DNA from 2 places in the Dehalobacterium formicoaceticum genome. Region 2 is predicted to be linked to the other one. Evidence: predicted binding sites of a transcription regulator. Region 2 holds the regulator's gene; the other holds the start of a gene.
The links. Region 2 encodes LexA, which represses DNA repair genes until DNA is damaged. Its sites were predicted from a motif close to CNAACANNTGTTNG; they were not measured.
Positions count from the first base shown of each region.

Region 1: the regulator LexA is predicted to act here: its motif matches at 4,057-4,070, upstream of dinB (DNA polymerase IV).

Region 1 is NZ_CP022121.1:3,337,602-3,349,353, reverse strand. Features, by position in the region: gene CEQ75_RS16275 (glycyl radical protein) at 1-1,038, shown strand, start outside; gene CEQ75_RS16270 (glycyl-radical enzyme activating protein) at 1,019-2,002, shown strand; gene CEQ75_RS16265 (GntR family transcriptional regulator) at 2,002-2,646, shown strand; gene CEQ75_RS16260 (uroporphyrinogen decarboxylase family protein) at 2,832-3,806, opposite strand; gene dinB (DNA polymerase IV) at 4,089-5,336, shown strand; gene CEQ75_RS16250 (hypothetical protein) at 5,389-5,631, shown strand; gene CEQ75_RS16245 (SOS response-associated peptidase) at 5,709-6,326, shown strand; gene CEQ75_RS16240 (flavin reductase) at 6,303-6,821, opposite strand; gene CEQ75_RS16235 (class I SAM-dependent DNA methyltransferase) at 7,160-7,918, shown strand; gene trmL (tRNA (uridine(34)/cytosine(34)/5-carboxymethylaminomethyluridine(34)-2'-O)-methyltransferase TrmL) at 7,921-8,379, shown strand; tRNA gene CEQ75_RS16225 (tRNA-Pro) at 8,570-8,646, shown strand; TPP riboswitch at 8,903-9,011, shown strand; gene thiW (energy coupling factor transporter S component ThiW) at 9,275-9,841, shown strand; gene thiM (hydroxyethylthiazole kinase) at 9,822-10,643, shown strand; gene thiE (thiamine phosphate synthase) at 10,630-11,277, shown strand.
Region 2 is NZ_CP022121.1:2,715,527-2,727,278, forward strand. Features, by position in the region: gene mutL (DNA mismatch repair endonuclease MutL) at 1-1,765, shown strand, start outside; gene miaA (tRNA (adenosine(37)-N6)-dimethylallyltransferase MiaA) at 1,798-2,766, shown strand; gene hfq (RNA chaperone Hfq) at 2,795-3,031, shown strand; gene CEQ75_RS13125 (AAA family ATPase) at 3,359-4,318, shown strand; gene CEQ75_RS13130 (methionine gamma-lyase family protein) at 4,334-5,569, shown strand; gene lexA (transcriptional repressor LexA) at 5,673-6,287, opposite strand; gene yneA (cell division suppressor protein YneA) at 6,450-6,761, shown strand; guanidine-I (ykkC/yxkD leader) riboswitch at 6,868-6,964, shown strand; gene CEQ75_RS13145 (DMT family transporter) at 7,030-7,371, shown strand; gene CEQ75_RS13150 (DMT family transporter) at 7,371-7,685, shown strand; gene CEQ75_RS13155 (hypothetical protein) at 7,810-8,301, opposite strand; gene CEQ75_RS13160 (DUF3786 domain-containing protein) at 8,395-9,045, opposite strand; gene CEQ75_RS13165 (transcriptional regulator) at 9,071-9,283, opposite strand; gene CEQ75_RS13170 (DUF4125 family protein) at 9,339-9,992, opposite strand; gene CEQ75_RS13175 (DUF4037 domain-containing protein) at 10,032-10,979, opposite strand; gene CEQ75_RS13180 (tetratricopeptide repeat protein) at 11,015-11,752, opposite strand, start outside.

The DNA of each region.
Region 1 (11,752 bases), 620 kb from region 2:
TTGGCGGATATTAATTTGGGGAGCATGGTGGAATTTGCCCTTCTAAATGGGCAAAACAGGAAGAGCGGCCAAACGATTTCCTGCTGCACCGGGGATGCCGCCCGGTTTGAAACTTATCAGGAGTTTCTGGAGGCGCTGAAAAGTCAAATCGCTTATGCTGTCCGGGCAGTGGTAAAAGGAAGTCATGTCATCGATGAAATCTGTATGAATCGTCCTGTCCCTGCCCTGTCCCTGACCTTCAAAGATTGTATTGAAAAGTGTCAGGATTACGCCTGGGGAGGCGCTAAATACAATGTGGGCAATGGCATTATTTTAATTGGCGTAGCGGATTTGATCAATAGTGTGGCCGCGGTACGGCATCTTGTTTATGAAACCAAGCAGATGACCATGGAGGAACTTTTAACTGCTCTCGATCAGGATTTTGCAGGGCGTGGGGATCTTTTAAAACTCTGCCTGGATGCTCCCAAATATGGCAATGATGATCCCATGGTTGATGATCTGGCGGGGGATCTCCTCACCTTTATCGCGGACGAAATTGAAAAATACAGCAGCAAATTCGGCCGGATGACACCAGGCATTTTGCCTGTTTCCGGAAATACCCCTTTTGGCTTGGAGGTGGGTGCTCTACCTTCCGGACGCCGTGCCTGGAAGCCTTTGGCGGACGGGGTCAGCCCCAGCGGAGGGACTGATGTCAACGGGCCCAGCGGGGTGTTGAAATCCGTTGCCAATATTCCCCATGACCGTTTTGTTCAGGGGACTCTTTTAAATATGAAGGTGGAACCGGCCATGCTTGCTACAGAAAACGGCATTACTCAGATGATGGCCCTCCTCAAGAGCATGTGCAGCCTGGGGGTTTATCATGTGCAGTTCAATGTCATTGACCAGAAAAAACTGATTCAGGCCCAGAAAAATCCGGAGGCTTATCGGGGTCTTTTGGTGCGGGTGGCCGGATATACCGCCTACTTTGTGGAATTGGGCAAAGACGTTCAGGATGATATCATCGGACGTACGGTGCAGCATGGAATCTCAGTGGGGTGATGGGATGAAGGATGATTTGTCGCTTATGGGTACAGTGCTTAGAATTGAGCGCACCTCCATTCATGACGGAGCAGGACTCCGCACAGTGCTGTTTTTAAAAGGCTGTCCCCTGCAATGCTCCTGGTGCTCCACCCCGGAATCCCAATGCCGGGCGCCGGAAAAAGGATACGACGCAGGACGCTGCATGGGATGCGGTCGTTGTGTTGCCTCCTGTCCCGCCGGAGCTCTGCATTTAAGTTCAGAGGTATCAAAGGTGTCAAAGGTGTCAGTTGATCAGACCAAATGCAGTCGTTGTTTTCTTTGTGTCGTCAAATGCCCCCATAGGGCCTGGAAGCAATATGGGAGCATTATGACTGTTGAAGAAGTTATTAAAGAAATCTCCAAGGATGAAATTTTCTTTTTCCACTCCGGAGGCGGGGTAACCGTCAGCGGAGGTGAAGCTTTAAGTCAGGTTGATTTTACGGCAGCGGTGCTCAGGGCGTGTGGAAGACGGGGCATTCCTGCCGCCTTGGAAACCAGCTGTTATGCTCCCTGGGGCGAAATGGAAAAGATCCTGCCCTTCCTGCAGAACCTCTATGTAGACTTAAAGCTGATGGATCGTGATCTTCATCAGCAATGGGTGGGTGTGGATAATAGCCTGATTCTGGACAATATCCGGCGCATTGATCAGTCTTCCCATCCCGTGGAAATCATGGTGCGTATTCCTCTGATCCCGGGTCTTAACGATTCTGATGATAATCTGGCAGCAACAGGAGCATTTTGCCGCTCCCTCAAAAAACTTAAAGGGATCGAGATCCTGCCCTATCATCGTTTAGGCAAGGAGACCTACAGCCATTTGGGCCGGGACTACGCTTTCAAGAAGTTGCTGCCTCCCTCACCGGCATGGATTTTGGAGCGGGCCGGATTTCTTGCGGGGCAGAAACCGGGGGTACCGGTATATGTGAACGGAAATGAGGTAGCTTGATGGATAATCATCAATCTTTGTCTGAGATGGCCTATGATAATATTAAGAGAAAAATATTAAATCTGACCTATGCTCCCGGCTCTTTTCTCACGGAAGCGAAGCTGGCAGAAGAACTGAAGACCAGCCGCATGCCGGTGCGTATGGCGGTGCATCGTTTGCAAATCGAGGGCTGGATTGTCGCTGATTTTCGCAAAAAAATGCGCGTCAAGGAAATCACCCGTCAGGATGTCCTGGAGATTTTTCAATTACGCAGTTTATTGGAGGAAAATGCTTTAAAAATGATCTTTGATCAGGAAAAGACCTGGGAGTATGCTCATCGCATTGAGGAGAAAGTAGTGCGGATGAAGGCAGCTCAGCGGGATCCATACGAATGGGAACGGGCAGATACGGAAATGCATATGGAGATTGTCAGCATCTATGGAAATGAGCGCATTAACCGTATTTATCGGGGGAATCAGGATGAATTGATCCGCATTGGCATTAACGCCCAAAAGGAAACAGGCTATGTCAGGGAGGTTCTGGAGGCCCTGTATCAATTTGTGGAAGCGATCCGGGAGGAACGCTTCCTGGAAGCCCTGGATATTTTGCGGCGGGATCACCTGGAAGCTGGTCGGGAAATGGCCCTAAGTAAAATTATGGGGTAATTTAATGCCAATTTAATACTTGAAATTCATTAGGAAACTTGGCTTACGCCAAGCCTCTGGCGACGGCGGAAGCCGTAGTTGCACTTATACTTTCATCATTTACAAACCTATACCTTCTGAAAGTAAAACCAAAGCCTCTGCATGGATAAGTGCCATGCAGAGGCTTTTTATAGAGTAAAACTTTTTTAAAAACGATTTGCTGTCTGCAGGAAACATTCCACATTTTCCATGGAGGAATCCGGCGACAAATCACATCCTGTGGAGAGTCTCCAATTGTCTCTCTCTCCATAGGTATTCAGGAGCGCTGTCGTTTGCTTTTCGATTTCATCGGGTGTGGCTGTGATAAATAAACGGGGGTCAACATTGCCCATGACAAACTTATTCTTGCCCAGGATATCCAGAGCCAGACCCATATCCACATCGCTGCCAAAGTGGAAAGCATCTGCATCCAGCTGGGAGATGGTCTTTAAATGGGGATTAACGGCGCCGCAATTATGATAGATGAGAGAGAAAGTGTCGTCCTGCACGGCTTTGATTATTTTTTGAATATAAGCATTGGAGAATTCCTCCATCATGGCGGGGGAGATCATGCTGGCGGAAGGCTCCGCTAAAATAATTCCCGCGGCACCCACAGATTTATAGGCAGAGATATATTCAATTATATAATCCGTGATGCGGCTTAAAAAATCGTGAATCTGATCCGGGGCTGTCATACAGGTCATCATAATATTTTCGACACCATTCAAAACAGAAGCCAGGGTAAAGGGGCCCGTGACACCGATAATTAAAGGCTTCTCTATCTTGGGCACAGCCAGGCGCACTGCCTCAATCAAGGGGGCGGTGGTCTTATTTTCAATTTGGGGGATTTTTACATCTGCCAGAGCTTGGGGCTCTGTGCATATGGGATCACCTAACCGGGGAAAAGAATCATCTGCTATAGTGCAAGACATACCGAAGGAGGCTCCTTCGCACCAAAGCTCGGTCATACGGATCACGGCATTTACAGGATAGCCGTGGGCTATTTTCGTCAGCACCCGTTCCTGCACCTTACTGTCCGTTAAAAGCTCCGTCATAGAAATTTCCATTTTGGGCGCCATAGGATAAAACAGGCAAGGGCTGGAACCCTTGTGACTTTGTATTTGATCAGTGAAAAAACTCATCTTTTTTCCTCCTATCTTGGTTTAGGAATCAGTCCGGAATTTTATTGAGTGCAACGAAGGCTTACGCAAAGCCTTCGGCTTGGCGTAAGCCAAATTTTCTTTATAATGATAATGATGGGGAATTGCTATTAAAGTAAGACAAATCTTTTTTTCAGTATAACATATTCTGTCAGGTGATTCTATCAAATTTAAGAATATTTTTATCCTTGCCCAGCCTTGATTTTTTCTGAGAAAGCCGCTATACTTTAACCAAACACATGTTCTAGATGTGAGGTGTTTTTCTTGGATCGAGTTATTCTGCATGCGGATCTGAATAATTTTTATGCTTCCGTGGAGTGTCTGTACCGGCCGGAACTCCGGGAAAAGCCGGTAGTGGTGGGCGGGGATCCTACTTTACGGCACGGGATTGTGCTGGCGAAAAATTATCCGGCCAAGAAATTAGGCATTCAAACCGGGGAAGTTTTATGGCAAGCTCGCCGAAAGTGTCCGGATCTAGTGGTGGTGCCCCCCAATTTCAGCCTTTATCTCCGCTTTGCTCGTTTGGCTCGGGAGATCTATTTAACCTATACGGACCAAATCGAACCTTTTGGCATTGATGAAGCCTGGCTGGATGTCACCCACAGTGCCAAACTTTATGGCACGGGCAAGGAAATTGCCGATGAAATCCGGGAGCGTATTAAATTTCAACTGGGGATCACTGCTTCCGTGGGCGTGAGCTACAATAAAATTTTTGCAAAATTAGGCTCGGATATGAAAAAACCGGATGCCACCACGGTGCTTTCCCGGGAAAACTTTCGCAGCCTGGCCTGGCCCCTCCCGGTGTCCGATCTCCTCTATGTAGGGCGCTCCACAGATAAAAAACTAAGGCGGTATATGATTCGTACCATTGGGGATCTGGCCCGGACCAGTCAATATTTTCTTCATTTTCTCCTGGGGAAATGGGGGGATATTTTATGGTCCTTTGCCAACGGGGAGGATATCTCTCCCGTGGCTCCCTTTGGCTATGAAGGTATTATTAAATCCATCGGCAACAGTACCACCACCCCCCGGGACCTGGTGAATAATGAGGATGTGCGCCTGGTGATCTACGTATTGGCGGAAAGCGTGGCTGCCCGGATGCGGTCCCATGGTTTCAGGTGCCGCCGGGTGCAGATTCATGTACGGGATACGGATCTGGCTGTTTTTGAACGCCAGGGAAGACTGGAAAGGCCCACAAACCTGTCCGGGGAAATTGCTCTTTTGGCCTTGGAGCTGTTTGCCAAAAATTATTCCTGGGATAAGCCCTTAAGGAGCATTGGTGTCCGGGGCATGGACTTTGTTCCGGAGGGAGAACCGCTGCAGGTTTCTCTGTTCATCAATGAGGCAGAACGGAAACGCCGGGAGGATCTGGAGCGGACTGTGGATATCCTCCGAAAAAGATTTGGCTATTTCAGTATTCAGCGGGGGATGATGCTGGAGGATCGGAAACTCACCGGCCTCAATCCCAAAGAAGAGCATGTGATTCATCCTGTCGGGTACTTTCATAAATAGGCATGAGCAGATTTCATGATTGGATCAGGGTATGATGTAAGGAGATGATAAAATGACACGGAAGGTTTACGTGGATGTTACAGCCCGTTTCGATAAAGAGGGAGGACTGGTTCCCCAAAGTGTTATCTGGGAAGATGGGCGTCGTTTCGAAATTGACCGGGTGCTGGACGTGCGGCCGGCGGCCAGCTTGAAAGCCGGGGGCTGCGGGATGCGTTACACCTGCTGTATTTGGGGACGGGAAACCTTTTTGTTTTTGGAAGAAGATCGTTGGTTTGTTGAAGGGAAAAAGGATTAAAAAAAGAAACCTAAAGGGAAACCTAAAAGGAAATCTAAAAGGAAGATTAAAAATCAGAATAATAGGGGGTAACCATCATGTGCGGTCGCTATGCCATCATTGATGAGGAAGATCACTTGGAGATGAGAAAGATACTTCAGGAAATTGAAGAGAATTTTGCCGGAACCCCGGAGCAGGAGGCGATGAAGACGGGAGAGATCTTTCCCACCAATGTGGCCCCGGTTCTTCTGCCCAAAGAGGGAGGGGGATCCCAGGCGGTTCCCCTGAAATGGGGGTATCCCCGCTGGAATAGCCCGGGGGTGATCATCAATGCCCGTCAGGAAACAGCGGACACCAAAAAAATGTTCCGTTCCTCTCTGGCCGCCCAACGCTGTGTTATTCCTGCCAGCGGATTTTTTGAATGGAAGGATGTGGGCAAAAAGAAAAAGGACAAATATTTTTTATATTTGCCCCATCAGGAAATTCTCTATATGGCCGGTCTGTACAACCAATTTAAAGACGATAAAACCGGCCGCATGTACCGGGCTTTTGTGATTTTGACTACCGCAGCCAATGCTTCCCTGGTGTCCATTCATGATCGGATGCCGGTGATTCTTGAGGATCAGGATTTGCCCCTATGGCTTTCCACGCATCAGGAGGGAGCCGACTTGCTAAGGGGTATCGGACCCGACTTACGCGCACACATCTGCAACTAGAATTTTCTTTATTTCAGCAATATATAAGGTATGAAGATCCTTGCCCGGATAGTTTTTAGTGAGCAGCCCCTGATCAATAAAAGATCCTTCCAGATATTCCTGGGCAAATAGCTTTTGGCAGATGATGACCAGCTTCGCTTCAGCGAAATAAGGGGTTTCTCCCCAACGGGCCAAAGTTAGCCGGGATTGGGCGATTTTATCCTCATCTCTGCCGGAGACAGTTCCCAGGTAAGATAAGGTTTTACGCATGCTTTCATCGTAAAAAGTCAGAGAAAAGGTATCGGCTCCGTCGATAAACTCCTTGGTATAGCGTTGGGGACGAATGACCACAAAAGCCACATTCTTGGCCCACATCACCCCGAAGCCGCCCCAGCCGGCTGTCATGGTGTTGGCTTTTCCATCCTTTTCTGCCGTTACCAGCATCCAGTCCTTGCCGATCAATTGAAAGGGGCTTTCGTGAAAATCCTCCGGTGCCAGTTCTTTGAAATTAGACATTTTAATTTCCTCTTTTCATTTTATATTTTTTCGATTCATACGCGGACACGCTGCTTAATTAGATCTTTATTATACTACAGTTTTATGAACCAAATGATACCATATACCATGATTTTATCAAATTCCAAGACTCCCACTTCTATAAGTGGGAGCTCCTATTTTCACTTCAGGTGGGGTAGATTCCCCATCTGAAGCCCCGATGTTCAGCTTTAGCTGAATGAGTTCACTTCAAATCACGTTTTACGTTGCTTTTTAGCTTGGGATCAGGTATTTTAAAGAGCCCTGCCATCTTGCAGAATGGGAAAAGTATGTTAAAATATTAAGGCGGGGTGATTCGGTTGTCAATATATCAAGGTTTGGCCCTTATCTATGATCAGTTAATGGAAAGCATTGATTATCAGGAGTGGGCTCAATATATTAAAACATTATCAGAAAAATATAATAAAGAAATTGAAAGTGTTCTGGACATTGCCTGCGGGACCGGGAATACCAGTATTCCACTGGCCCAGATGGGCTGGCGGGTAACAGGGGTGGATCTTTCCTTGCCCATGCTGCAGCATGCCAGAAAAAAAGCTGCTGAGGCAAAAATGGAAATTATTTTTCTCCAACAGGATATTCGAGAACTGGAGCTATCACGGGAATTTGACCTGGTAACCTGTTTTCAGGATGGCTTAAATTATCTGATCAACAAAGAAGAATTAGCGCGCTGTTTTCAGAGTATCAACAAAACATTAAGCGATGACGGAATCTTTATCTTTGATTTGAATCTGGTGGAGAAATATTCCTATAGTGCAAAAGAGGAGATCAGCTTTGTGGATACAGAGGAATTCTCTCTGATTTACGAAATCTATTATTTGGCGGATCAGGAGATTTGGGAAATCAGGGTAACAGGATTCGTAAGAGGAGAAGATCATGATTATGGGAAATTTAAAGAAGTGCATCAGGAAAAGCATCATCATTTAAAGGATGTGGAAGTGATCCTGGGGGAAACCGGATTTAAGGTATTAGACGTGTTCAATGCTTTTTCTTTTGAACCTCCTTCAGAGGCCAGCCGCAGGATCTTTGTGGTGGCACAAAAAACAGAAGGAAGGGTATAGGCGTGCATGTTGTTTTGGTGGAACCGGAAATACCGGCAAATACCGGGAATATCTCCCGCACCTGTGCTGTAACGGGGACCTCTCTCCATTTAGTGAAGCCGCTGGGCTTTTCTGTGGATGATAAACATTTAAAAAGAGCCGGCTTGGATTACTGGGATTATCTGGACATATATTATTATGAGAGTTTTGCTGAGTTAAGGGGTAAATACCCGCAAAACCGCTTTTTCTTTGCCACTACCAAGGCGGATAAAAACTATTCCCAGGTGCAATTTCAGGCAGATGATTTTATCGTCTTCGGCAAGGAAACGGCGGGGCTGCCCATGACTCTTCTAAAGGAAAATTGGGATCATTGTATCCGCATTCCCATGGGCAAACACCTGCGGTCGTTAAATCTCTCTAATTCCGTGGCCATCATCCTTTATGATGCCTTAAGGCAGCAGGGCTTTCCCCAATTAACCTAAAGGGTTCATTACATAAGATAAAATCAAGTAAAGTCGTCTTAATTCATCATTATAAATACTGTTGACATTATGGAATAACTGAGTTAAAATTGAACGTGCTTGGGACATGGCTCAACTTGGGGGGGAGTTGCTGAACCAGCAAATGACTGTTAATGCGCAATAACATTTAAATTACATATATGGAAAATTCCGGGATGTGGCTCAGCTTGGTAGAGCGTTGCGTTCGGGACGCAAAGGTCGCAGGTTCAAATCCTGTCATCCCGACCAAACCAAACATGCACCATCTACTGATAGAGGATTTCTGTCGGCAGATGGTTTTTATTTTGCCCCTAAAGGCTTGAAATTTTATAGCAAACCAAACCCGACATGACTTTCAGTGCCGATTATGTCCTCGGCTTGGGATCGGGAGGTGGGTGTCCATGGGGACGGATTGTGGCGGCTTCTGGGAACATTATAGGAAAATATCTGTAATGCTGATTATGAACCGTCTTTCTTGCTTTTTTAAAAACAGTGCAGTATAATATACTTAAATAAGGGGAGCTTGTATTGCAGGCTGAGAGGAAGTCATTGAACTTCGACCCTGGAACCTGATGCGGATAATGCCGCCGTAGGGAGTCATAGTCTGATTCTTTCGGAGGAGACACCGTATCGGTGTTTCCGTTTTTTATTGCACTTTTTGAAAGGATGTGATGACGGCATTCACGGTGAGGCCGTGACGGACAAGGGGGAGCGCCCTGTGTCTTGTATAACAGCGATGGGAAGCCGTGTTCCGGCGCGAGAGGAGACCAGAAAGTCTCGACCGACCTTTTGGACGAAGTTTGACCATTTCTACTAAAAAGGAAAGCGACGCTGTTATTGCCGTTTTCACTGCATCAATCAAAAAGGAGCTTACATTATGAACAAAGTAAATATTCAAAAGCTGTCGATTGCCGGAATTTTATGTGCGGTAGCTGTTGTTGGCAGTCTACTCGCCGTTCCTGTTTTGGGAAGCAAGTGTGCCCCTGTGCAGCACATGGTGAATATCCTCTGCGCCGTACTGCTCGGCCCCGGCTATGGCTTGGGCGTTGCTTTCAGCGCAAGCCTGATACGGAATTTACTTGGCCTTGGCAGCTTGATGGCTTTCCCCGGCAGCATGTTTGGCGCCCTGCTTTGCGGGTTGATGTATCGTAAAACCAAAAAGCTTTTCCCCACACTGGCCGCGGAGGTATTCGGCACCGCCATTTTGGGCGGCCTCAGCGCCTATCCCCTAGCAGTTTTGTTTTTGGGGCAGGCAGTTGCCGGACTGGTGTTTTACGCATACATTATTCCGTTTTTGATCTCAACCGCAGCCGGTGCGTTCCTGTCCGGCGTTTTAGTCTATTCACTGCAAAAATCCGGTGTTCTGGCGGATATACAGTTTCGCCTTAACGCCAGCTATTTACAACAAGAAAGGCAATTGAATTATGATGAAGGAAATGCTTGAAAATGTTCGGAATCAGTCCCCGCTGATTCATAATATCACCAACTATGTCACCGTCAACGACTGTGCCAACATTCTTTTGGCCTGCGGTGCTTCACCCATCATGGCCGATGATATAGATGAAGTAGAAGAGATCACTTCCATATGCGGCGGCCTTACTATCAATATCGGCACCTTGAATCAGCGCACCATTCCCGCGATGCTTGCCGCCGGGCGAAAATCGAATGAGCTGGGACATCCCGTCGTTCTCGATCCTGTGGGCGCCGGAGCATCTGTCCTTCGCACCAGCACTGCTATGAAGCTGCTCCAAGAGATTCAGTTTGCGGTCATTCGGGGCAATGTCTCCGAAATCAAGGTTCTGACCCAAGGGAATGGAACGACAAAAGGGGTGGATGCGGATGTCTCCGACCGGGTTACGGAAGAAAATCTGGAGCAGGCGGTCACCTTTGTCAAGGCGTTTGCCCAAAAGACCGGCGCAGTAATTGCCATCACCGGAGCCATCGACATTGTTGCTGACCGGAACACAGCCTACTGCATCCGGAACGGCCATGCGGACATGAGCAAGATTACCGGAACCGGCTGTCAGCTTTCCGCCATGGCGGCGGCGTATGTGACGGCCAATCCGGGGCACACGCTGGAGGCAACTGCCGCCGCAGTCTGCACCATGGGTCTTTGCGGAGAAAAGGCAAAGCGGCGTATGACGGAACTGGACGGGAATTCCAGCTATCGAAACTATATCATTGATGCTATTTACAATCTGTCTCCTGATGAGTTGGAAAGAGGTGCGAACTATGAAATGCGATAAAAAAGCAATGCTGCTGTATGCGGTAACGGATCGGGTATGGGTGGGGGAGCGAAGCCTGTATGAGCAGGTGGAAGCTGCCCTGAAAAACGGCGTTACCTGTATCCAGCTCCGAGAAAAAAATTTGGACGAAGATGCCTTTCTTGCAGAGGCTATGGCTCTTTCCAAGCTTTGCAAGCAATACCATGTTCCCTTTATTGTCAACGACAATGTGGATATTGCCATTCAGTGCGGCGCAGACGGCGTCCATGTGGGGCAGGAGGATATGTCCATTTCCGATGTCCGGGCGCGTGTGGGCGATGGCATGATCATCGGCGTTTCCGCGCACACCGTGGATGAAGCTCTGGAGGCAGTGAAAAATGGCGCGGATTATTTGGGCTTAGGCGCTGTGTTCTCTACTTCTACAAAAACGGATGTGAATCAGATGTCCAACGCAACCCTTAAGGCCATCTGCAGCGCCGTCCATGTTCCCACCGTCGCCATCGGCGGCATTTCGGGTAAGAATATCCTGCAACTCTCTGGCAGCGGCGTGGATGGCGTCGCTGTGGTATCGGCTATTTTTGCGGCGGAGGATTCCGGTGCGGCAACCGCCGAACTGTTGGCGCTTGCGCGTGAAATGCTACAGGTTCATTCATAAGTTCTTTGCCATTTTTGGCATGGACAGCAAAAGCCACCGGCTGATTTCATCTTCCACATCAGCCGGTGGCTTATAAAACGTAAGCTCCAACGAACCTTTATCGACTTTTCTCCTCAATCTGCCTTCTGCTTTTGTTTCCCCATTCATCAACCTTTCAGTCTTGCCCAGCCTTTTTTATCTCACCTGTTATTCCGTTTCTTGCTGCTTACCCGGACTTGCGCACCTTCCATGCTTTTTTACTCAGATCTGATGATCTTTTCATTTGGGCACTTCCACTTTGCTTATCTGAAGCAATCAGTTTCTGTTTCCTTTCAAGGGACCTTGAATCTTAAGATTCTTTAGCTGTCTGATCGGTTTTCATGTTTCGTTTCTGCTTCCGGCTCCTGAGGTGTTTCGCCTTAGGTATTCCTTGGAGCTTAATTGAATTATAGCAGAAGCATCTGATAGGGTCAAAGTTCAAATAAAAGAATTTCAA
Region 2 (11,752 bases):
AGCCGGGGAAGTTGTGGAACGACCTGTCTCTGTGGTCAAGGAATTAATCGAAAACTCTATCGATGCCGGGAGTACACGCATTAAAGTATACTTGGAAGAGGGAGGAACAAAGCGGATTCAAATTACGGATAATGGGTGGGGCATTGAAGCCCAGGATTTACCTACGGCAGTTCAGCGCCATGCCACCAGTAAAATTATATCTTTCGATGATTTGAATTCTTTAAGCACCTTGGGTTTTCGCGGGGAAGCTTTGCCTTCCATAGCTGCTGTTTCCAAAATGACTTTATCATCGCGCACCGAAGAAAGCCCTGTGGGCTTTTCTTTACAAGTGGAAGGGGATCAAATATCTGATCTCAGGGAAATTGGGTCCCCCGTCGGGACCGAAATCATTGTCGATAATTTATTTTATAATACTCCGGCGCGGAAAAAGTTTCTCAAGTCACCCTCCAATGAACTGGGAATGGTTTCCGAGATGGTGGGCAGAATTGCCATCTCCAGACCAGACATTGCTTTTGAATTAGTCCATGAGAGAAGAACCTTATTGAAGACGCCGGGTAATCATAATTTGTCCCAGGTTATTTTTTCTGTTTATGGAAATGAGATTACGCGTAGTTTAACCAAAGTGGAATATAAACATGGTCCTCTGATCAGGGGCTATATCTCCAATGTCCAAACGACCCGCTCAACACGCCAGTATTATAATTTTTATCTGAACGGACGTTTCATCAAAAGCAAGGACCTTTCCGAAGCTCTGGAGGAAGCTTATCATACCAGAATCCCGCAAAAAAGATACCCTATCGCCATTTTGTTTTTTGAAATGGCACCGGAGCTTTTTGATGCCAATGTGCATCCGGCAAAATTGGAGGTTAAGTTTAAAGATTTCCAGCCCATTAAAGAAGCTTTAATCCATGCCATCCACAATGCTTTGAATGATCCGACAGTATCAATTCCACAGATTAAGACAAATGTAAAGCAAGATAATAAACCGGCGGAGCAGCAAGAAATTTTCCAAAAATATAGTTTTGATCCGGAAAAAATGAAACAGCCACCAGGAGGAGTTGTTCTGGAACAAACCGGCTCTTATCATGATCAGGCAGGAAATGAGCAGCATAAAGCATCTTTTTCTGATCAAGAAGAACCCCATATTTCAGTGCTTCAAGCAGAGTCTCAGGAAATTAAGCCGTTTTTTTCCTCATTGAAAATATTGGGGCAAATCGAAGGTACATATATTATTGCTTCCGGGGATGAAGGTCTCTACATTATTGATCAGCATGCCGCCCATGAAAGAATTCGTTTTGAAAAGATCAAAAAACTGTTTGCAGAACAACCTTCTGCATCTAACATGCTTGCGGTGCCCATCACCATTGAGCTTACACCCCGCCAAACGATCTGGCTGATCAATCATATTATTCAATTAGGGGATTTGGGATTTGTGCTGGAACACTTTGGAGACCGCACTTTTTTATTAAGAGGGGTACCGGTATGGCACATTGAAGGGAATTCCCAGGAATTATTATTAGATATTTTGGAAAAACTAGGTAGTGATTCTCCGGTTCGGCTTAAAGAAATCATCAATGAAGAAAAATTATTTTCCCTGGCTTGTAAAAGCGCTGTGAAAGGGAATAGTTTTATCACGTCAGCAGATATTACTTTTTTATTAGAACAGTTGGATCGCACTGACAATCCTTTTACCTGCCCCCATGGAAGGCCGACGCTGATACTTTTAACCCATGAGGAGATCAAAAGGAGATTCCTGCGTACTTAAATTTGGCCGGCCGCTGAAAAGGAGAAAGTAATATGGGAGCAGAAGAAAAATTGATTGTTGTCGTGGGTCCGACGGCGGTGGGAAAATCGGCCATTTCTGTTGAGCTTGCTGACCTGCTGGACGGTGAAATTATTTCTGCCGATTCCATGCAGGTTTATCGGGAAATGAATATTGGTACAGCAAAAATTCAAGCCGAAGAGATGGTTTCTACCGGTGGAAAAAGGATCCTTCATCATCTCATTGATATCAGGAATCCGGACGAGAATTTTACAGTAGCTGATTTTCAGCAATTGGCAAGAAATCAAATTCGTGATATTAATACCAGAGGTAAAATACCTATACTGGTTGGCGGTACCGGATTATATGTGAACGCAGTGATTGACCCTTATAATTTTATCCCGGAGGATTACGACCCTCAGCTTCGAAATCAATTGATGCAAGATGCTGAAAAACGGGGTAACCAATATTTATATAATCAATTAGTACAGATAGATCCGGAAACTGCTGAGAAATTTCATCCTAATGATCTGCGCCGCATTGTCCGCGCCTTAGAAACATTTTATCAAACGGGGCGTAGGATCTCTCACGTACAACAAGATCGTCAACAGGAAAGGCCTTATGATATAGAGATGATTGGCTTATTTTGCGAAAGAGGGATTCTTTATGACAGAATCAACCAAAGAGTGGATCAGATGATAGAAAATGGACTAATTGAGGAGGTGACAACACTTATAAAAAAAGGCTATTCTCCCCGTCTGAAATCCATGCAAGGATTAGGATACCGACAAATAGCAGCTTATCTCACGGGAATTGTGACAAAAGAAGAGGGAATTCGTCTGTTGAAAAGAGACACCAGACATTTTGCCAAAAGACAGTTTACTTGGTTTAAGAGGGATCCAAGAATCAAATGGTTTGATGTCATGAATTTTTCCACAAAAACCCTTTGTGGTGAAAAAATTTATGAAATATTGGGAGGGACTACAGGAGCTCCTGTAGAATAATATAATACCAAATGTTGGAGGGATTTTTATGACGAAGAGTAATTTCAATTTACAGGACTTTTTCTTAAATCAGGTGCGTAAAGATAATACCGGTGTCACCATTTTTTTGGTAAATGGCTTTCAAATAAAAGGCTTTGTCCGAGGATTTGATAGTTTTACTGTGGTTATGGATGTTGATGGGAAACAACAGATGGTTTATAAACACGCCATTTCCACAATTATGCCTAACCGACCGGTGAACCTGATGATGGAGAAACCGGAATAATTGAATGCAGGCACGGAATAAGTAGGTTTAAGGACCTTGAAAAAACAGGAGAGATGACCCATTAAGGCACAATACGTTGTGCCTTTTGTCTGCTTGATTTATCAAATTCCAAGACTCCCACTTCTATAAGTGGGAGCTCCTATTTTCACTTCAGGTGGGGTAGATTCCCCGTCTGAAGCCCCGATGTTCAGCTTTAGCTGAACGAGTTCACTTTAGGATCGAAAAATGATGTCAAAATTTCCTATCGCTAAGCACAATCATGATTTTGCGAAATACAATAATACTATGACCTCTTCTTTTCACGAGGTGAAAAATTTGGAAATTAAGATGTGTTTAAAACCGGGAGGGAAAAGAATATTTGAAACTCTTTCATCTCATTCGGAAAATAATAAGAGAGATGAAACACTCATAAATGAGGAAAAAGAAGAAGCATCCTCCTTCAATAATCCAAAGGTTCAAGAGTTATTTAAAGAATTGGAATCCCTTGTGGGACTGCAAGAAGTAAAGAAAAAAATTTACGAAGTGCAAGCTTTTATCGAAATCCAAAAAAGGCGCTCCAAAGAAAACTTAATGGCGGAATCGACAATGCTCCATTCCATTTATAAGGGAAATCCAGGTACAGGGAAAACTACCGTGGCGCGCATAGTTGGCAAACTTTTTAAAGAAATCGGTGTTCTACAAAAAGGACACTTAGTCGAAGTGGAAAGAGCCGATTTAGTCGGCGAATACATTGGCCACACAGCCCAGAAAACCAGAGAACTGCTCAAAAAAGCCGGCGGCGGAGTTCTTTTTATAGATGAAGCTTATTCTCTGGCCCGGGGCGGAGAGAAAGATTTTGGGAAAGAGGCCATTGATGTGCTGGTAAAAGCCATGGAAGACAAGAAGGACCAAATGATATTAATTTTGGCGGGTTATAATCGTGAGATGGACTGGTTTTTAAAAACCAATCCCGGTTTAAGATCCCGGTTTCCCTTGCAGATTGAATTCCCCGATTATAAAATAGAAGAGTTAGTGGAAATTGCCAATCTGATGGTGCAAGCTAGACAATATCAATTAACTTCTGAATCCAAGATGACTTTGGAACGAATTTTACGTACCCACTTAATGACAGGACACGAGTATGACGGTAATGCTCGCTATGTTAGAAATATCGTCGAATCTGCCATGCGTCAGCAGGCGGTTCGTTTAATCGGGCTGCCCAAAAACTCCCGGGAAGATTTAATGACCATTGAAACATTGGATATTTTGAAAGCGACGAGAAAACATAACAAAAATACTGAACTATAGTTTTGGGAGGAAAGCATGGAACTGGACACACGCATCGTTTTAGCAGAAACTGCGGCTGAGAAAACGCAACAAGAGATCAATGAAAATGTCAGCTATAATTTGCATAAGGTTTTAACTGCCTTTCGTAATCATAAAATTTCTGAACTTCATCTGCAATCATCGACAGGATATGGATACAATGATGTGGGCAGAGATGGGCTGGAGGCAGTATATCGGGAAATCTTTTGCGGCGAAGAGGCATTGGTACGCCATCAGGTGGTTTCCGGAACCCATGCCATTACCTTAGCTTATTTCGGAAATCTTTTCCCCGGAGATGAACTTTTATCAGTAGGAACACCTTATGATACCCTGCTCAAAGTGATTGGCTCTGAAAAAAAAGAAATGGGCACCTTGAGAGAATTGGGCATCGCGTACAGGGAAGTACCTTTAGCTGAAGATGGGAGCATTGATCTTACCACTGTGCTGGATGCCATTTCTCCCAAAACGAAGATGGTATCCCTGCAACGTTCCAAGGGATACCAGTGGCGGCCTTCTCTCACTATTGATGAAATCGCTGTAGTGACGAAAGGGATAAAATCAAGATGGCCCCATGTAATTGTTTTTGTTGATAATTGTTATGGAGAATTTGTTGAGAAAAAAGAACCCCTGGAGGTGGGTGCTGATCTCATTGCCGGCTCTTTAATCAAAAATCCGGGCGGGGGTATTGCACCTTGCGGAGGATATATCGTAGGGAAAAAGGAGTTAGTGGAACGCGCAGCAATGAGATTAACAGCTCCCGGTATTGGCGGAGAAATCGGTCCCAGTTTGGGTAATAACCGGCTCTTCTATCAAGGTCTTTTTCATGCTCCTCACGTAGTGGGAGAAGCTCTATGGGGAGCGGTCTTTACTGCCTCCTTATGTGCCGGATTGGGATTGGAAGTGATGCCTCAGGAAGATGGCATACGCACAGATATTATCCAAGCCATCAAGATGGGAAACAGGGAAAGGGTCCTGGCCTTTTGCCAAGGTATCCAACGCTATTCACCAATTGATTCCCATGTCACGCCTGTTGCCTGGGATATGCCTGGATATGAAGATCAGGTCATTATGGCCGCCGGTGCCTTTGTCCAGGGCTCCTCCATTGAACTGAGTGCTGATGGACCGATGCGGGAACCTTATATTGTTTATATGCAGGGAGGAACCAGCCGCCAGCATGTGAAACTGGCAGTAACAGAAACAATTAGGGAAATGATCATGAACGGATTACTTTAAAAAGTATAAAAAAATGGCTGAACTACCTATCCCAAGGAAGCAGCCATTTTTCTATTTTTAGGCATATGCTTTCAAGATCGTTCCTGAGCATACCCCGGCTTACTTACATTGCCCGATACAATCCAATCACACGACCGAGAATTTTTACATCATTCACAATAATAGGAGGCAAGAAACGATTCTCAGGCTGCAATCGGATGTGATCTTTTTCCTTAAAAAATCTTTTAATTGTGGCTTCATCATCAATTAAAGCTGCCACAATATCTCCATTGCCGGCGATGTCTGTTTTTTCAACAATGACATAATCTCCGTCCAGAATCCCTGCTTCAATCATACTCTCTCCCGAAACATGCAGCATAAACAATTCATTTTTTGCATTGATAAAATCAAGGGGAACGGGGAAGTGCTCTTCCACATTTTCAACCGCCAGGATAGGGAGTCCGGCAGTAATTTTACCAATAATCGGGATATTGACCATCTCTCTTTGCATCTGAATATAACTGCCGTCTGTAATTTCAATTGCTCTGGGCTTAGTGGGATCTCGTCTGATATATCCTTTTTGCTCCAGGACCGTTAGATGGCCATGTACGGTGGAACTGGAGCTCAAACCAACAACATGCCCAATTTCCCTTACGGTGGGAGGATACCCTTTTGTTTTGATTTCTTGTTTTATGTAATCTAAAATTTCGATTTGTCTTTTTGATAAATCTTCGTACATGTATAGCACCCCCAAAAATAAAATATTTTTGTGTTGAATTACTTTGTTAAATTGTAACATAAAACCTAAATAAATTCAAACATTTGTTCGAATTTTTATTGACAACGTACCTCTGTTCGATTATAATAAGAAAAAAGGAACATTGGTTCGGAGGCGATGCATATGAAAAGAAAATATATTAAGGTCAAAGTAAATTTAAGCAAATTTAAAACATTCTGCTTGTTTTTTGCAGCCCTTATGGTATGTATTAGTCTCGGTTTCAGAGCTTTAGCAGCCAATTTTACAGAGGAAAAAAACAATTCGGCATATTTGGAAATCATCGTTAAAAACGGTGACACCTTATGGGATCTAACTGAGCAACATTATCAGGGCCAAGAAGACCTTAGGAAGATAATCTATCAAATTAAAGAAATCAATCATTTAGAACAAACAGAAATTATACCCGGACAGATCATCATGATACCCCAGTCATAAGAAAACATGCCGCCGTAAAACATCGTAAAACATTAGAAAACCTGAAGTATAAAAACATTCTTGCTGTAAATAATAAATTTATGTATAATAAATAAGTAACTTAATAAAAAATGTTTTCTAGGGTTCCGCAACGTTTTGTTGGTCTGGTCCGAGAGAAAACTCACAGCTTAACTGTGTCACGGAAGGATAAAAGCCTGGGAGAAACTGTATAACAGTTGTCTTCTGGGTTTTTTTTAAAATTTAAATGGAATAAGAACGGAGGTTTTGTATGAATGCAAACTGGATACAAGTATTTGCTGCCGCTTTTTTTGAAGTTCTATGGGTGATTGGTTTCAAACACGCAGATGATTTTTGGACTTGGACGGTCACCGCAATTGCCCTCTTTCTTAGTTTCTATTTATTGATTAAGGTCGGACGGAAACTTCCTGTAGGCACTGCCTATTCTGTTTTTGTAGGCCTAGGCACAGCAGGAACTGTTATATCTGAGATTTTATTCTTTGGAGAACCATTTAAATTAGCTAAAATACTTTTGATTTTACTTTTATTAATAGGTGTAATCGGCTTGAAATTGATAACTGAAGAAAATGAACAGGAAGGAGCTGAGTGTTAATGGCATGGGCTTCTTTGATATTAGCAGGGATATTCGAAATGCTTGGTGTGACTTCGATATATAAATTTAATAAGGTTCGTAACTGGCAATCCCTGATTCTTTTATTAGTCACATTTGGAGCAAGTTTATTATTTCTTTCTTTTGCAATAAAAATATTACCCATGGGAACTGCTTATGCAATTTGGACCGGAATTGGCGCATCTGGCGGAGCATTAATTGGAATGATCTTCTATGGTGACTCAAAGGATTGGAGGAGGCTTGTATTAATTGCAATGGTGATAGGAGCAGCAATAGGATTAAAGCTCGTCTCATAGGGGGAGATGGACGTTATACTGTTAACTTCCTATAATAATAATTATGTAAACTAGGATATTGTTTTAACCCGGGAGAGGGTCCTCCAGCCTAAACCCGAGGTCAAAAAAATCAATCGTGGTGTGTTTATAATAAGCCCCTATCTCTAATAATCCATTTGATATTTTTTTGAATGCATAAATCCTCAATATTTTTCCGAAGTTTTATATTATCTCTATAAAATCGCGGGTAAATTCTTACTTTCATTTGATCATCTATAGAGATAATTATTACCTGGTTAGGAATTAATGCATCTAAAATTCCTGCAAATTCAAAACCGTAAATACCAGGTTTATAAATCTGCCGATCAAATTTTATTTCTCTAATTGTATTCCAAGGAATTTTTTTATTATTTATTTCAATTGCATCATCGGTTAACATAATCCTTTTTGAACCAGTAATAACATGCAAAACACGTATTAATAATATAATAAAAAAAATAAAAGCTAAAAATCCAGCTAATCCATCATCTATACCACCGGATATTATAATGATGATTGCAAATAAAACTGCGAACTTAACTATTGATTTGGTGTTTGCAGACCAAAAAACCTTTAAATATTCATCCACATTGCCCATTATTATTTTCTCCTACTATCATAAAAAGCATTACGAGGTCTTCTTTTTCACCAATATGCTGCAATAGTTATTTCCTTTTTTACCTACCCTTCTCTAAAAAATTAATTCATATTGCATAATTAAAAAAGATGAAACCATAATCGCTGCCTCATTAATGGCTTCTGTATCCAGATAATGATTAGCACTTAAATCAAATAGGATATTAGCAGAACCCTTGATTTCATCATCACCCAGCCACAACTTAATCGTTAAGGGGAATCTGGGAAAAAGGTGCATTTTAGCACAAACGTCGGCTCCTTCCTCCAGGGAAGCATCCAGTATCAGACATGCCGCCTTTATTTGCTCTACCGGTTCCTGTAAGAGATTTTTTACAAGAGGATCAATACATTTACTCAAAATAGCCGAGTAATTGACGTTTCCATGTTCTAACTCGCGGTATGTGATTAATTTATTTTTAATGGGAGCAGCATCAGCTCGGGAAAGATAGTGGAGAATAAGCCATCTCCAATTCCAGGTAGGCATATGCTTTGAACCGCTAAAAACAATATTACCCTCCGGATATTTTATATCAAAGACTTGACCAAGGCTTTTTAACCGTATCATAGATTGATTTGGATCAAAGATTGCTCCACTATTTCCCGTCATCTTCAGCGGATCTTCCGCCGCAAAGCACTTTATGGCATATTCGAACGCTGGTTTATAATTATAAGTGTCTTTATCCTCGGCTATCATATAAGGAAACATTATTTCCCTCCCCCTAACAAATATATTACCAGGGAATTTTATCATCGTCATCTCCTCTTAATATGGGGAGAATCATACTATAGAGAGGTTCTTCTACATCTTTTAGCTGAAGGTCATCCACACGTAAAATTTCGGACCCGTTAATTTTTAACCGCTGGGCTAACTCTGCTGCCGTATAGCCCCGGTTTTTCCTTAATTCTTTCACGGTTTTTTTCCTGATTCCAAATCCAAATATCAAATTGTGATCCTCCATCATTATTAAACAGGATTAGAAAGGAGCCTTCGAAAGCACCTTATTTTTTCATCGCCGAAAGCTTCACATTTTCATTTGCTTCTTCCAGGGAGCTAAACCCATACCGTTTAACGGTATTTTCCAGAAGACGTTTGCTGCCGTTGATCCCCTCTGCTTTTTCCTTAAGAATATGTTGATAATACAGGTTCAGCGTTTTTTGGGAATAGGTTCCCAACTCCCCTCTCAGATAAGTTTCAATGGAAGTGGCATAGGGTGTGTCTTCACTGGTATAAACAGGGCGTCCTCTTTGGCAAAGATATGGATAGATTGTCATTAATTCTTCTTCCCAAAATAAATGGATCGTAACAATATCATCAATTAACCGGATCATTTCCTGGTTTAAAGGCGGCAGTTGATCCTGAAATTGGGCAAATTCCAGGGGAGCTGTAGATTGCATCATTCGAGCATATTTTTCCGTTACCAGGTTTCGGCCATCTTGAAAAGCTATTTTCAAATCCTCCAGATAACTTGCCAAAGCCTCCTCCGGCCAAGTCACCCACTGACTAGAACGCATGATTTCAAAGGTTTTAGGATCATCCTGACAGGACGCCCGCCCTCCCTGATTGGAAACATTTTGAAACATAGTCCATTCCATTGCTACAATTTGCTTTATTAATTCTTTGTTTTGCTTTATTAATTCTTTGTTCATGTTCATTTAAACCTCCCTTTCCTCACTCTTGAGGTAGCATTACCGTTATTCGACCCAAACGTTCATCGCCTGAATCCTGGGGTCCATGATATGCCTTTGCACCAAAGGCCCATGATCCAGCAAAAAGTCACTGTCCGAGTCCGTTAACCCCTGGAGTTTTAATTCTTCAATGATTTGCCGACAAATCTCTTCAATAAACATGGCTTTCTTTTCGTAGACTTCCTGTCCCGTTGATACCTGGTGGGTTCTGACCAAATCAAAATAAAGCTGATACATTTCCTCCCCTAAAATTGGCAATCTTTTTAAAGCTTTGTGCATCCATTTATAAAAGGGCTTGTACTCTTTATTCAGGAGAAAGACCATGGAAATTCCCCCATTGATAAATTCTGTTTCGCAGCATTGAGCAGCAACCAGTTCCCCGCGTTTTACTGTGCGCATCAGGTTATATTGACCGGATTGAGCCACGGTCATGCAACGGGCCGCAATTTTTTTGAGCCGGATGTCCTCCGGATAAAAAGCTTTCAATTGTTGGCGGAAAGAGCTGAATTCACCGGAAGGATCCGTAAAGACCCGGCCATTGGTGGCCGTAGCCAAATAAGTCTCCGGAATCAGACGCCATTCCAACAAGTCCGCAGGAACATGGTCAAATCCGATAAATTGCTTATAAAATTGACCGATTTCAAATACTCCGGTACGTCCTTCTCCCCACACACTGACATTACGGCAAGGAACTCCGGCAAACTCTCCGGGCAGCTGTTCATATTCTTTCTGAAGTGCTACACCGATAGCCTGATAAGTTTCTTGATTTAACCAAAGACAAAAAGATGGGCCCCAATCATGATCTCGAGAGATTTCATCATCAAAGGAAAAACATTCTGAACCGGATCCGACCAGACCGGCTGCGATTTGTTCTTGATATTGAGGGAATTTTTCTTTGATCATGGGAATTCCGAATTCATTAAAATAGCGTTCTGATAAATCCAGACCCTGCATGTTTCTTGCCTCACTTTCTTCCCTTTGATATGGAATCATGCTTTTACCTGGTGTCCCAGTTTTTGTTTCAATCGAGCGACGGTGTACATACTTTGCTCATATTCAGGATGATTTTTACCGTATATTTTACCACAGGTGTGAGCAACTTCACTATGGTACTGGATTGCTTTTTGATCCTGATCCAGCTTTTCATAGAGCAATCCCAGGTTTGAAGCTGTGGAAAGATATTTTTGGTGCTCAGGACCAAAAATTCCGGATAAAATATCCAGAGCTTCAAGAAACAGCGGTTCTGCTTCTGGATATTGACCGATCACCAGATAATGAGAGCCCAGGTTATTTAAACCGGAGGCGTAATATGGATGATTTTTACCCACTGTTTCATCATAGATTTCTAAAGCCTCCTTTAAAAGAGCAGTTGTTTCATCATTTTTTCCCAGGGCCCGATAAGCACTGGCTAAATTATTCAGACTGGTGGCATAGGTAATTCTATTTTTCTCCAGCTTGCGAATGATCTCCAATGCTTCTTCATGAAGTTCCACTGCTTTTTCAAATACTTCCATGTCTTGATAGAGTAGTCCCAGATTGTTTAAACCGGTGGCATAGAGAAAATGCTCTTTGCCCACCGTATTTTCATAAATCTTTAATGCCCTAAAGAACATTTCTTCAGCCTTGGGATAAATTTTCATGAGACGGTACAAACCGGCAAAATTATTGATAGCTGTGGCATAATCAGGATGATCTTCTCCTAAAATTTCTGATATAATTTTTGTGGC